DNA from 3 places in the Comamonas sp. GCA5 genome. Region 3 is predicted to be linked to each of the others. Evidence: predicted binding sites of a transcription regulator. Region 3 holds the regulator's gene; each other region holds the start of a gene.

Region 1 (4,143 bases), on a different contig from region 3:
GTTGCTGGAAGTGCTGGCCCGCCTGGGCTGAGCCCCCTCCATCACAACCTCACAAAAAAAGCCCGTGGCGCTTGCACCACGGGCTTTTGCTTTGGATGGCAGGGCGCGACGTGCGCTCAGGCCACCAGCCCCTGCCACACCCACCAGGCTAGCACCAGCATCATCACCCCAGTGATGCCATCCAGCACCCGCCACGCCACGGGCTTGGCAAACAGCGGGCGCAACCGCTGCGCCGCCGCGCTGAGCAGGCAAAACCACACCAGGCTGGCACAGGCGGCCCCGACCACGAAGAACCATTTCAGCTCCCCCGCCTGGCGCGCCCCGATGGAGCCGATCAGCACCACCGTGTCCAGGTAGACATGGGGATTGAGCAAGGTGATGACCGCCAGCGCGCCCAGCACCGCCAACACGCTGCGCGGCGCCACGGCATCGCCTTCGGCCAGCACCAGGGCATTCTGGGCAAACGCCATGCGGTGCAAGGCGAACAGCCCATAGCCCAGCAGGAACAGCACGCCGCCCCAGCCGCACCAGTAGGCCACGTCGGGTCGGCTGGACAGCAGTTGCGCCATGCCGGCCACGCCGGCGCCAATCAACAGCGCGTCCGAGCCCACGCACCAGGCCACGCAGGCCCGCGTGTGCTCCCCACGCACGGCCTGGCGCAGCACATAGACGTTCTGCGCCCCGATGGAGACGATCAGCGACAGGCACACGGTAAAACCTGCCAGCCAGGAAGAGGTGATTTCAGCATTCCACATGCGGCCAATTCTCCCGCCGCATTGCCGGACTTATACAGATAAGATAAATTAAATTACTTCATTCAAATTAAGTTTTTCTACATGCTCGACTACGCTGGACTGGAAGCATTGGCCGCTGTGCTGCGCGAAGGCAGTTTTGACCGTGCGGCCCGCAAGCTGCACGTCACGCCCTCGGCCATCTCGCAACGCATCAAGTTGCTGGAAGAGCGCCTGGGCCAGGTGCTGGTGATGCGCGGCGCGCCCTGCACCGGCACCGAGGCCGGGCGTCGCCTGTGTCTGCACGTGGAGCAGGTGGCGTTGCTCGAAAACGAGCTGCGCCGCAACAACCCCGAGCTGGTGCCCGAAGGCCAGGTGGCCCGCCCCACGCTGAAGCTGGCGGTGAATGCGGATTCGCTCAACAGCTGGTTCGTGGATGCCATGGCCGCCTTCACCCAGGAAGGCAACGAGCTGCTGGACATCAGCATCGACGACCAGGACCACACGGCCAAGCGCATCAAGGAAGGCGAGGTGATGGCGGCGGTCACGGCCTCGTCCAGCCACATCACGGGCTGCAACATCTGGCCCCTGGCGAACATGCAGTACGTGGCCGCTGCCAGCCCGGCCTTCATCGCCCGCTATTTCGGCGCCCAGGGCATCAATGCCCAGACCCTGTCGCAGGCACCGGTGCTGACCTACGACCGCAAGGACGCGATGCAGGACAAGTGGCTGCACCAGCAAGGCGTCTCGGCCCGCCATGCGCCGCCGCGCCACTGGGTGCCATCGGCACACGCCTTCGTGCGCGCCTGCGAAGCCGGCGTGGCCTGGGGCATGCACCCCACGGTGCTGATCCGCGAGCACCTGGCCAACGGCAGTCTGGTGGAGCTGCTGCCGGGCAGCGGCATTCCGGTGCCCCTGTACTGGGCGCATGCGCGCAATGCGCAGACCGGACTGGAGCGCCTGACGCAGTGCGTGATCAATGCCGCCCAGGCTTGGTTAGAGCCCATCGACCCCAAGCCCTGAGCGGCCACAGGGCGGTCAGTGCCGCATCTGCCGCCCGGTCTCCAGCACGTTGAAGTTCAGCAGATCGGTGGCCAGCACCGTCTCCCACATGAAGCAGGCCAGCGCGGCGATGAACGAGAACACCCCACCCAGGAACAGGAACACCGCCACCATCTGCCCCTGCTCCACCCAGGCCTGGCCGATGAACAGGAAGACAATCGTCAGCCCGATCAGGAAGCCGCACAGCGTCAGCAAGCCGATCGACCAGTTGGCAATGCGGCCCCGCGTGCGCAGGTAGTTCAGCTCGCGCAGGCCGCGGTCGATGAACTCCTCATCGTTGCTGGCGCGCACGCGCTCCTCCATCACCCGGGCCCGGTCGATGATGCGTGCCAGCCGCCCGGCCACGGCGCCGATCATGCCGGCCACGGCCGTTAAAAAGAACACTGGCGCCACGGCCAGTTGCACGCTGTGTGTGACGTTGGAAGCGTCGATCATGTGTTGTTTCTCACCCATTCAAACTAGTTGGCGCTGCAGACGAACGGCCATGCCCGCATGGTATGCAAAAAACCGGCCCGACCGGCCATCCAGACCCTTGCTTTAACGCAAATCGCCCAGTCCGGCCGTTTGATGTGCCGCAAACGCCCCCCGCCACCCGCACGCGATAGTGACGACACACCTATTAACACATGACTGATTGCGGAGGATGTTTGCCATGAAGATGTTCAACGACCTGATCTCGACCGACTACGGCCTGATGAGCCTGATCGTCATCCTGATCACCATTGCCATGTGGATTTACTTCACCGTGCTCTTCCTGGGCAAGATCAACAAGAGCGCTTCCGCCGCCGCTTCGGCCGACAGCCAGGCCGCCACGCCCTCCGCCAAAAATTCTCTCTAACTTCTTGTTTTTTAAGCACTTTCTTAGATCAACAAAAAGTCAGCCCCACATCCAACCCCACAGGCGTGAACAGTTACAACTATCTTTTGATAGCCAAGCTATGACAAACAAAAGCCTGCATACGCGGGCTTTGTTTTTTGTCACATCAACACCTTGCCGTTGCCTCTATTGCTTTACTAGCCGTTGACAGCTAGGCTTAGAAACTTGTTTCAAATCGCTTCTAAGCTATGCGCTCATTAATTTTCATTGCCGCTGCAGCAGCAACTATTGTGGGGTGTGTTTCCATGGAGCGATCACCTGCTCTTGGCGATGCAGGGAATCTAATCTTTGAAAAAGATGCGTATGGAAATGAGTTCATTGTCGAAGCAAAGTACTCATACAAGCTTGCCAATCCAACTGAGAAGGACGCATTGCCTCTTTGCGTCTCACAAATTGTTGAGAACAGATCCGTGGGAGTGAAAGGCAACACTACAAGCATTGGGCCTTACACGGGGAGGCTCTACACCCAGCAAATTAGTTCAACACTTGGCGGCGGACAAGTCATCAGATACGTGTCAGATGATCGTAAAAAGGTAATTGCAGAAGGCGCTGCAACGTATGAAACGGGGTCTGCATTCGTATCTCGGAATGTTCGATATGTGCTTACTGCTAAAACCGAAGAACAAGCTCTAAACCTATCCTTCGGCAAGCTTGAGCATGTACAACTCGATAGCGGTGTAGCTTCGAATAATGGCTACGGGAAGATCGGTAGCTGGGCTGGGGCCACTCCTGACAAGGCTTTGGAGAAAATAAAAAGCGTTGCAGAAGCACTCCACCAATGTTTGACCCACACGTAATGCAACGCACTGCCTGCCAAAAACACGTGGTTATCTCCGGGGCTGCTCTGTCTGCAAAGGTGCGACCTGGCCTGCGCTGAAACCCATCCCCGTACCCATTTCACTGGTTGATGAAGATGTCTCCATCAATTTTCCAGCGCCGTCGAATCGAAGCATTGCGACGTTAGAGGATGTATCTGCGCCGCCAATAAATCCCCCAACAAAAGGAATGAATGTTTCAGGTCGTACTTTCGACTCTGCAAAGACATACATGAGACTGGTAGTGCCATCGCTCATTCTTGTTTTGTTTGTTGGCTTACCCAGTACAGCAACAACCTGCTCAAGCGTTGTTTCTCCAGGCTTGAAGTGCTTCATTTGCTCATCTGTCACTTTCACACCAGAAGCGGCACATCCAGCAACCAATAAAGCTATTAGCAGAGTTGAAATTCGCACGTCATCTCCTTTTTCGGCGATAAAAGCCAAACTTACCAAAAGTGCTTGCCTTCTTAAAGGCAAGAACTACTCACCTCCACGAGTAGAGCATGTTGAGAGCATCCATGACACTGCCTTCATCCCTAATCGCCTGCCAGCGCAGCCGCTGATAGGTCTTCCAATGCATACCTTTGGGCTTTGGCCCTGCCCCATTCGCTATCCCTGCAGGCCAACCTAGCGCCGCCCTGTTCTTTTCAGCTTTGCG
Region 2 (4,143 bases), on a different contig from region 3:
CACCGTCACCGGCATCGACAAGGCCGCCTGGAACGAAGAGCTGAAGCTGCACACCGCCCACTTCGAACAGCTGGCCCAGGGCCTGCCCCAGGCCCTGCTGGACACCAAGGCGGCACTGGAAGCCCGCCTGTCCGCTTAAAAAGTGAGCTGCCAGCGCTGGTGTTTGAAGACGTTCAGACACCCAGCGCTACCAAAAGCAAAAGGAGCATGTGCTGCATGCTCCTTTTTTATATGGCCACAAAAAAGCCGCTGACGGCGCAGCGGCGGTTTTTGGAGGGTCGGACCCGCAAGGGCCGGGGCGCCTTAGCGCTGGCCGGCGGTCGCCGACATGGCGCGCGACAGGTCGGCCATCACGCGGGCATCCTGCAGGGCCATGTTCCACGTCAGCTCATCGGCGCGCACGGCACGGCGCGCGGCCTTCCAGGCCTTCCACTGCTGTGCAGCGATGGAGATCAGCCAAGGGAACAGGGCTTGGGGAGCCTGGCGGGGAGTGGGATGGGCGATGGTCGAGGTGGTCATGGTAGGGCCTAAAACGTGCGCCTGGGTGTGGGCTTGTGGTCCATCGGACAGTGCACAGCCGCAATACTAGGGTTACCCCTAAAACCCTTCAAATTTATATTTTGAATCATCATCATTCACTACAGTGATGATTAAATCTTCCGCCATGACGCCCCACGACTTTCGCCTGCTGGACCTGAACTTGCTGCGCGTGTTCGATGCCGTCATGGCCGAGGGCAGCCTGACGCGTGCGGCCGACAAGTTAGCACTCACACAACCTGCCGTCAGCAACGCCATGCGCCGCCTGCGCGACGCCCTGGGCGATGAGCTGCTGGTGCGCCGCGGCCACGGCGTGCAGCCCACGCCGCGCGCCCAGGCGCTGTGGCCCGTGGTGCGTGAGGCCCTGGACAACCTGCAGCACAGCCTGGCGCCGCAGCGCTTCGACCCGGCCAGCGCCACCACCACCCTGGTGCTGGCCATGGCCGATGCCACGGCCTCCACCCTGATCCCCAACCTGGTCGGCATCCTGGAGCGCGAGGCCCCGCAGCTGGCCATCCGCATCGTGCCGCTGACCACCCGCGACCCGCGCGGCCTGCTGGATGCCGAGACCGCCGACATGGCCGTGGGCTACTTCCCCGCCGTGCTGGCCGACCTGACCGCCCGCGCCCAGGCCGGCACCCTGGTGGCGCACGAGCACCGGCGCCTGTACGACGGCGAATACGTGGCCGTGATGCGCAAGGACCACCCCCTGGCCTGGATGCCGTTGACGCTGGAGCACTACTGCGCCGCCCGCCACCTGCTGGTCAGCTTTTCCGGCCGCGCCTACGGCTTCATCGACGAGGCCCTGGCCGCCCTGGGCCGCGAGCGGCAGATCGTGATGACCGTGAACCAGTACACCACGGCCGCCCGGGTGGTGGCCCAGTCCGACCTGGTGACCGTGCTGCCGCGCCACTTCGTACCCATCACCGGGCTGGCGGCGCAGTTGCAGGTGCACCCGCTGCCGCTGGAAGTGCCCGCCGTGCACGTCGACGCGCTGTGGCACAAGCGCGGCCCGCACCGCCCCGCCTACGACTGGCTGCTGCAGGCGCTGAACCGCGCCGCCCTCAAAGCCTTCAGCCCCTGAACGCCCTGCGCCGCGGCGATGCCGGACAATGGCGCCGAGCACCTTCCTGTCGCCATGAACCTGCAACTGCTGTCCGACCTCCACCTCGAAGTTCACCCCCACTTTCAGCCCACCCCGGCCGCCGATGCCCAGGTGCTGGTGCTGGCCGGCGACATCGGCTCCTACCAGGCCGGCAGCCTGCTGCAGGGCGAGTATTTCGGGCTGGAGCGCTTTTCGCCCCTGCCACAGTTCGCCGGCTGGCCCTGCCCGGTGGTGTTCGTGCCCGGCAACCACGAGTACGACGCCCAGGACTGGGATGCGGCCCACGACCGCCTGCGCCGCGTCTGCGATGCGCTGGGCCTCATCTGGCTGGAACGCGCCACCGCGGTGCTGGACGGCGTGCGCTTTGTCGGCACCACGCTGTGGACCGACTACGACGCCATCGCCCTGCTGGACGATCAGGTGCAGGCCGGCGACGTCGGCCGCCTGCTGAAGCTGCGCGAGAAGTCCTTCCGCGCTGCCAACTTCTACCTCAGCAAGACCGGCGGCACCCGCCACGGCCAGCCCTTTCTGGCCGAGCCCATGCGCGCCCAGGCGCTGGAATGCCAAGCCTGGCTGCGCAACGCGCTGCAGCAACCCTGCGACGGCCCCACCGTGGTCGTGACCCACTTCGCCCCCAGCCTGCGCAGCAGCGACCCGCGCTACGGCCTGGTGCCCGGCACGGCCGGCTTTTGCAATGCGCTGGACGCGCTGCTGCCCCAAGCCCAGCTGTGGCTGCACGGCCACCTGCATGCCCCCAGCGACTACACCGCCCAGGGCCACCATGCCGATGGCCGTCCCTGGCAGTGCCGCGTCGTGGCCAACCCGCTGGGCTATGCGCGCAAGGGCGAGCAGGTGCATTTCCAGCCCGGCCGCTGCATCCGCTTATGATTTCCGGGCTTTCCTGCTGCGACGCCCCAAAAACATGACGTAAGTCAAGACAACATCGGCGCCAGTCATTACGCTGTCCCTTGTCCTTTTGGAGATATTTGCCATGAAAATCCTGCTCGCTGTCGACGGAAGCCCCTTCACCAAGAAAATGCTGGCCTACCTGGCTGCGCACGAAGAGCTGATCACCGCAGGCCGCCATGAATACACCGCCCTGACCGTCCAGCCGTCCCTGCCTCCCCGCGCCCGCGCGGCCCTGAGCAAGGACATGGTGGATGAGTACTACGCGGAAGAATCGGCCAAAGTGCTGGACCCCGTCACCAAGTTCCTGGCGCAAAGCGGCATCACCGTGCACACCCGTGCCGAAATCGGCCCCGCCGGCACCACGATTGCCAAGATCGCCGAAGACGAGAAGTTCGACCTGATCATCATGGGCACCCACGGCCACGGCTCGCTGGGCAAGCTGGTGATGGGCTCGGTCTCCACCCAGGTGCTGGCCAACTGCTCGGTGCCGGTGATGCTGATCCGCTGATCCCGCACACTGCCAAAAGGGCTGCCGCTGGCAGCCCTTTTTTGTGGGTGGAATGTCCCGCCGGTGCGGTCTCAACCGGCCGCCTGCAGCGGCAGGCGCAGCACGAAGCTGGCGCCGGGGCGCCCGTCGCGGCGGTCCTCGCAACGCACGCTGCCACCATGGCGCTGCGCAATGCTGCGCACCAGGGACAAGCCCAGGCCCACGCCCCCCGAGCGCTCGCTGGCCCCAGGCAGGCGATAAAACTTTTCAAAGATGCGTTCGCGCTGCGCCGGCGGCACACCGGGGCCGATGTCCTCGACCCGGATCACGGCCATCGCCCCCTCGCGCGACAGCGTCAGGCTGACCTCGCCATGGCTGTAGCGGCGGGCATTCTCCAGCAGGTTGCGCAGGGCGCGGCGCACCAGCTTGGCAATCGCCGGCACCTCCAGTCCCTCGGTGGCCTCCACGTCCAGGTCGGCATCCACGCGCGCGCATTCCTCGGCGGCCAGCCCGATCAGGTCCAGCACCTCCATGGTGCCCACGTCCACCTCGGGCGACTCCAGCCGGCTGGCCAGCAGGATCTCGTCCACCAGCTGGTCCAGCTCGGCGATGTTGCGCTGGATCTCGGCCTTGGCCGCCGCCACCGAGGCGCAGTCGCCGCCCATCAGCTCCAGCCCCATGCGGATGCGCGCCAGCGGAGAGCGCAGCTCGTGCGAGGCATTCGCCAGCAGCGATTTGTGCGACTGCACCAGGGCCTCGATGCGGCCGGCCGCAGCGTTGAACTGGCGCGCCAGGTCGGCCACCTCGTCGCGCCCCTCGGTGGGCACGCGCACGCTCAGGTCGCCTTCGCCGAAACGCTGCACGCCGCGCTGCAGGTTTTCCAGCCGCTTGAGCAGGCGCCGGATGATGGGGAACACGCCCACCACCACCACCAGGCCGATCAGGCCCAGCAGCCACAGGAAGCCGAACGGTGGCCGCAGCCAGAAGGCCCAGTCCTGGCCGCCATGCCCTGGGGGCGGGCGGCCACCCCCGGCGCGTTCGCGCGGATTGCCGCCACCAGGCTGGGCCCGCGGGGCCATCTCCAGGTGGTAGGTCTGGCCGTCCG
Region 3 (4,143 bases):
CGCTCGCGCGTCACCGTGCGCGGGTCCACCTCGATGGAATACTCGCCAGCAGGATCAAAGGCGAAACGCTCGCGCAGCATCTGCCACAGCTCACGCAACTCGTCATCGGACAGGAACGTGGGCGTTCCTCCGCCGACATGGAACTGGCTGACCACCTGCCCCCGCCCGCAGTGCTGCAGGTGCAGATCGACCTCGCGCTCCAGATAGCGCATGTACGTGGCCGCACGCTCATGGTGCTTGGTCACGATCTTGTTGCACGCGCAGTAATAGCACAGCGATTCGCAAAACGGGATGTGCACATACAGCGACATCGGCTGCTTGGCAGCCGCAGCGACTTTGCGTTGCTTCAGAGCCAAGATATAGTCGCTATCACCAAACGCTTCCACAAACCTGTCTGCTGTGGGGTAAGAGGTATAGCGTGGACCAGGTACGTCGTAACGACGCAGGAGTTCGGGTGTGACGACAGTCATGAATCTTTTTTCCTTGATTGTTAGACTGTGCACCAATGGCCCGCAACCATCCTTGACGTGAATCAAGAGGTCTGCGATCAAGCAATGCCACAATTTTGACAAGCATCATTCACCGCAATCCCAGTTGTAACAGCTTCTTTTTTTACCGACTTTTAACGCACCGCGTGACCCGCAAGATCGCCTGCACCACGCCGCGTCCGAGTACATGACCCCTCCAACCATCAAAGTAACCTGTTCCAACTGCAACCTGCGCGAGCTGTGCATGCCCGCGGGGCTGAGTGAGCAGCAGTTGCAGCGCATCGACGAAATTGTGGCCACCCGCCGCAAGGTCAAGCGCGGCGGCACGCTGTTCCGCAACGGGGAGCCCTTCACATCGCTGTATGCCATCCGCACAGGCTTTTTCAAGACCTGCGTGGCTACCGAAGATGGTCGCGACCAGGTGACAGGCTTTCAGATGGCCGGCGAGATCATTGGTCTGGATGGCATCGTGCATGACCACCACACCTGCGATGCAGTGGCCCTGGAAGATGCCGAAGTGTGCGTGATGCCGTTTGACGGGCTGGAGGAGGTGTCGCGCGAAGTGACGGCCCTGCAGACCCACGTGCACAAGGTCATGAGCCGCGAGATCGTGCGCGAGCACGGCGTGATGCTGCTGCTGGGCAGCATGCGCGCTGAGGAACGCCTGGCGGCCTTCATCCTGAATCTGGTGCAGCGTCTGCACGCACGCGGCTTCTCGTCGTCGGAACTGGTGCTGCGCATGACGCGCGAAGAGATCGGCAGCTACCTGGGCCTGAAGCTGGAGACGGTCAGCCGCACTTTCTCGAAGTTCGTCGAAGAAGGTATGGTGGAGGTCAAACAACGCCACGTGCGCATTCTTGATACCGCCGCGCTGCAACGCCTGGTTAACAGCCACCAAGACTGCAACAAATAACCACTGCCGCTGCCTCAGAGCAGGTCCACGAAAAAAGCCTTCCTGCATCAACAGGAAGGCTTTTTTCATTCAAGCGTTGTTGGGATAGCAGGCTTGCAGCCGCTCGGGGTCGCCAAGCCCAGTCGACGGCGCCTGGGCTTGGGCATTGACCGCTGCGCTGGGCAGGGCCAGCACCATGGTCATCCAGCCGGCCACGGCGAAGACCGCCCAGAACGCAAAGAATGCCAGGGTGTAGATGGCCGTGCGCGACAGCTCCACCGTCTGCCCCATCCACAGCATGTCGTGCGGGTCAAACGCCGCAAAGACCAGCATCTCCATCACGCCGGCCGCCACAAAGGCCGGCCAGCCAATCCACATCCAGCGTCGTGTCCACATAAAAGCACTCCTTCGCAAGAGGTTGTACCTAAATTGTGTCCACAGCCGCTGAACCATGCTTGTGGGACAAACACTGAATAAAAAAACATAGCTGCCAGCGCTTGATTCCATTGAATTTCAAATAGTTTTCTATTTGAAACCTACTGATTACATGCGCCAGCAGCTATGTTTTAAGCCAATCCCCTCTGCGCGGTCATGCCCCCGTGCTGCCGAGAACAGCACAAACGGCCTGTCAGCGCGCCGCATCACTTGGGTGCCAGGTTGGGCAAATCGTCCGCAGGGGTGGCGGCGTGGTTGCGCACCGCGTGCGCAGGCGCATGGCTTTTGTCCGGGTTGCGCAATTGCTCGTTGATGTTCACGCCCTTCTGGTAATAGTCGGGGTCCACAACCGGATCCGCGCCACGCGTGGCAATGACCAAGGTGACAATGCCCGCCACCACCACGATGGCAGGACCTGCCAGCACCAGCCACACATGGCCGAACTTCCACCAGGGAGCGGTCGAGACTTCGGGCTTCATTTCAGCTTGAGACATCCTAGACTTTCTGAGAAATAAACAAACACCGCGCACAGTGCCCGAGGGGGCCGTGCGCCAGACCCGCATCCACGGTCAACGCGGCACCAGGAACACGGATTTTTCGGACACCCGGCCCTCACCGCTGCGCGCGTCGATGTCGAACACGATGTGGTGCGAGCCGGGCTCCGCCGCACCGTAGGGAATCTGCACCCGCACGGCCACGCCGCGCGTCTGGGCGGGCAGCACTTCGACCTCGCCCCCTTCGACCAGTTCGATCCCGTTGAGCCCATGCACCTGCACATGGTAGGTCTGGGTGGCCTCGGTGGCGTTCATGACCTGCAGCCGATAGACATTCTCCAGCTTGCCACCGGCCACGATCCGGGCCAGCGAGGCACGGTCGCGGATCACGTCCACCTTCAACGGCTCACGCAGCGCCATGCTCACCACCATCGCCACCGACAGACCGACTAGGACGGCCCCGTAAATCAGCACCCGGGGGCGGGCGATGCGCCGCAGGATCTGGGAGCGCTGCCAGCGCTGGGTGACGGCGTTTTGCGTCGTCAAGCGGATCAGGCCCCGCGGGTAATGCATGTTGTCCATCACGTTGTTGCACGCATCGATGCACAAGCCACAGCCGATGCACTCGTACTGCAGGCCGTTGCGGATGTCGATGCCCACCGGACAGACCTGGACGCAGAGCTTGCAGTCGATGCAGTCGCCCAGCCCCTGGGCCTTGTAATCCGCATCCTTCTTGCGCGGACCGCGTGCTTCGCCGCGCACGGTGTCATAGCTGACCACCAGCGTGTCCTTGTCAAACATCGCGCTCTGGAAGCGCGCGTAGGGGCACATGTACTTGCAGACCTGCTCGCGCATGTAGCCGGCATTGCCATAGGTGGCAAAACCGTAGAACAGCACCCAGAAGATCTGCCAGCCACCTTGCAAGGCCAGCAGTTCGCTGCCCAGCTCGCGGATGGGTACAAAGTAGCCCACGAAGGTGAAGCCCGTCCACAAGGCAAACACCACCCACAGCAACTGCTTGAGCGATTTTTTCCAGACCTTCTCCCAGGTCCAGCCGGCCTGGTCCAGACGGATGCGCGCACTGCGATCGCCTTCGACCTTGTGCTCGATCCACATGAAAATTTCCGTGTACACCGTCTGCGGGCAGGTGAAGCCGCACCACAGGCGCCCGGCCACGGCCGTGAACAGGAACAGGGCCAGCGCGCTGATGATCAGCAGCCCCGTGAGGTAAATGAAGTCCTGCGGGTACAGCACATAGCCGAACAGGTAAAAGCGCCGCGCGCCCAGATCGAACAGCACCATCTGGCGCTGCCCCCAATCCAGCCAGGGCAGGCCGTAGAACAGCAACTGCGTGGCCCACACCATCAGCCAGCGCCAGCGCATGAAGGTCCCGCTGATGGAGCGCGGATAGATTTTCTTATGCGCTTCGTAAAACGAGACAGATTTTTCCTGGCTTTCCGCTTTGATAGGAATGACTTTTTGCGGTTTCTTTTGCTCGGAACTCATGAATTACGCTCCCCTAATCGCACCAAATAAAAAGGCGGCACACAGTGCCGCCTTTGGGATCGCCACAACGATCAGTTAGCCGCTGCGGGCTTGTGCGACAAACCCCAGACATAGGCGGTCAGAACGTCGATCTGGGCAGGGGTCAGCTTCTTGTCCTGCGCAGGCATTTCGTTCATCTTGCCATTGTTGATCATGTCCACAATCGCCTGTTCACCCCAGCCGTGAAGCCAGATGTCATCGGTCAGGTTAGGCGCGCCGAGCATGGTGTTGCCCTTGCCGTCCATGCCGTGGCAGGCTGCGCAAGCGGTGAACTTGGACTTGCCCAGCG

Evidence for each region. The regulator FNR, encoded in region 3, switches genes on or off when oxygen is low (the NO sensors DNR and NnrR bind a similar motif). The targets are predictions, from matches to a motif close to TTGATNNNNATCAA.
Region 1: SJH88_RS17155 (DUF3149 domain-containing protein) is a predicted target of FNR. The motif match lies at 2,358-2,371, and genes of this name have one in related genera.
Region 2: SJH88_RS17090 (universal stress protein) is a predicted target of FNR. The motif match lies at 2,565-2,578, and genes of this name have one in related genera.

The regions. Positions count from the first base shown of each region.
Region 1 is NZ_JAZHFR010000105.1:2,064-6,206, forward strand. It holds gene SJH88_RS17135 (hypothetical protein) at 1-31, shown strand, start outside; gene SJH88_RS17140 (LysE/ArgO family amino acid transporter) at 117-755, opposite strand; gene SJH88_RS17145 (HTH-type transcriptional regulator ArgP) at 837-1,754, shown strand; gene SJH88_RS17150 (DUF2721 domain-containing protein) at 1,770-2,228, opposite strand; gene SJH88_RS17155 (DUF3149 domain-containing protein) at 2,446-2,631, shown strand; gene SJH88_RS17160 (hypothetical protein) at 2,859-3,467, shown strand; gene SJH88_RS17165 (hypothetical protein) at 3,498-3,899, opposite strand.
Region 2 is NZ_JAZHFR010000104.1:3,121-7,263, reverse strand. It holds gene SJH88_RS17110 (phosphoenolpyruvate carboxykinase (GTP)) at 1-139, shown strand, start outside; gene SJH88_RS17105 (hypothetical protein) at 304-519, opposite strand; gene SJH88_RS17100 (LysR family transcriptional regulator) at 665-1,621, shown strand; gene SJH88_RS17095 (metallophosphoesterase) at 1,676-2,530, shown strand; gene SJH88_RS17090 (universal stress protein) at 2,634-3,059, shown strand; gene SJH88_RS17085 (ATP-binding protein) at 3,131-4,143, opposite strand, start outside.
Region 3 is NZ_JAZHFR010000012.1:21,079-25,221, reverse strand. It holds gene hemN (oxygen-independent coproporphyrinogen III oxidase) at 1-470, opposite strand, end outside; gene fnr (fumarate/nitrate reduction transcriptional regulator Fnr) at 676-1,401, shown strand; gene SJH88_RS04850 (hypothetical protein) at 1,471-1,776, opposite strand; gene SJH88_RS04845 (FixH family protein) at 2,022-2,309, opposite strand; gene ccoG (cytochrome c oxidase accessory protein CcoG) at 2,385-3,815, opposite strand; gene ccoP (cytochrome-c oxidase, cbb3-type subunit III) at 3,887-4,143, opposite strand, start outside.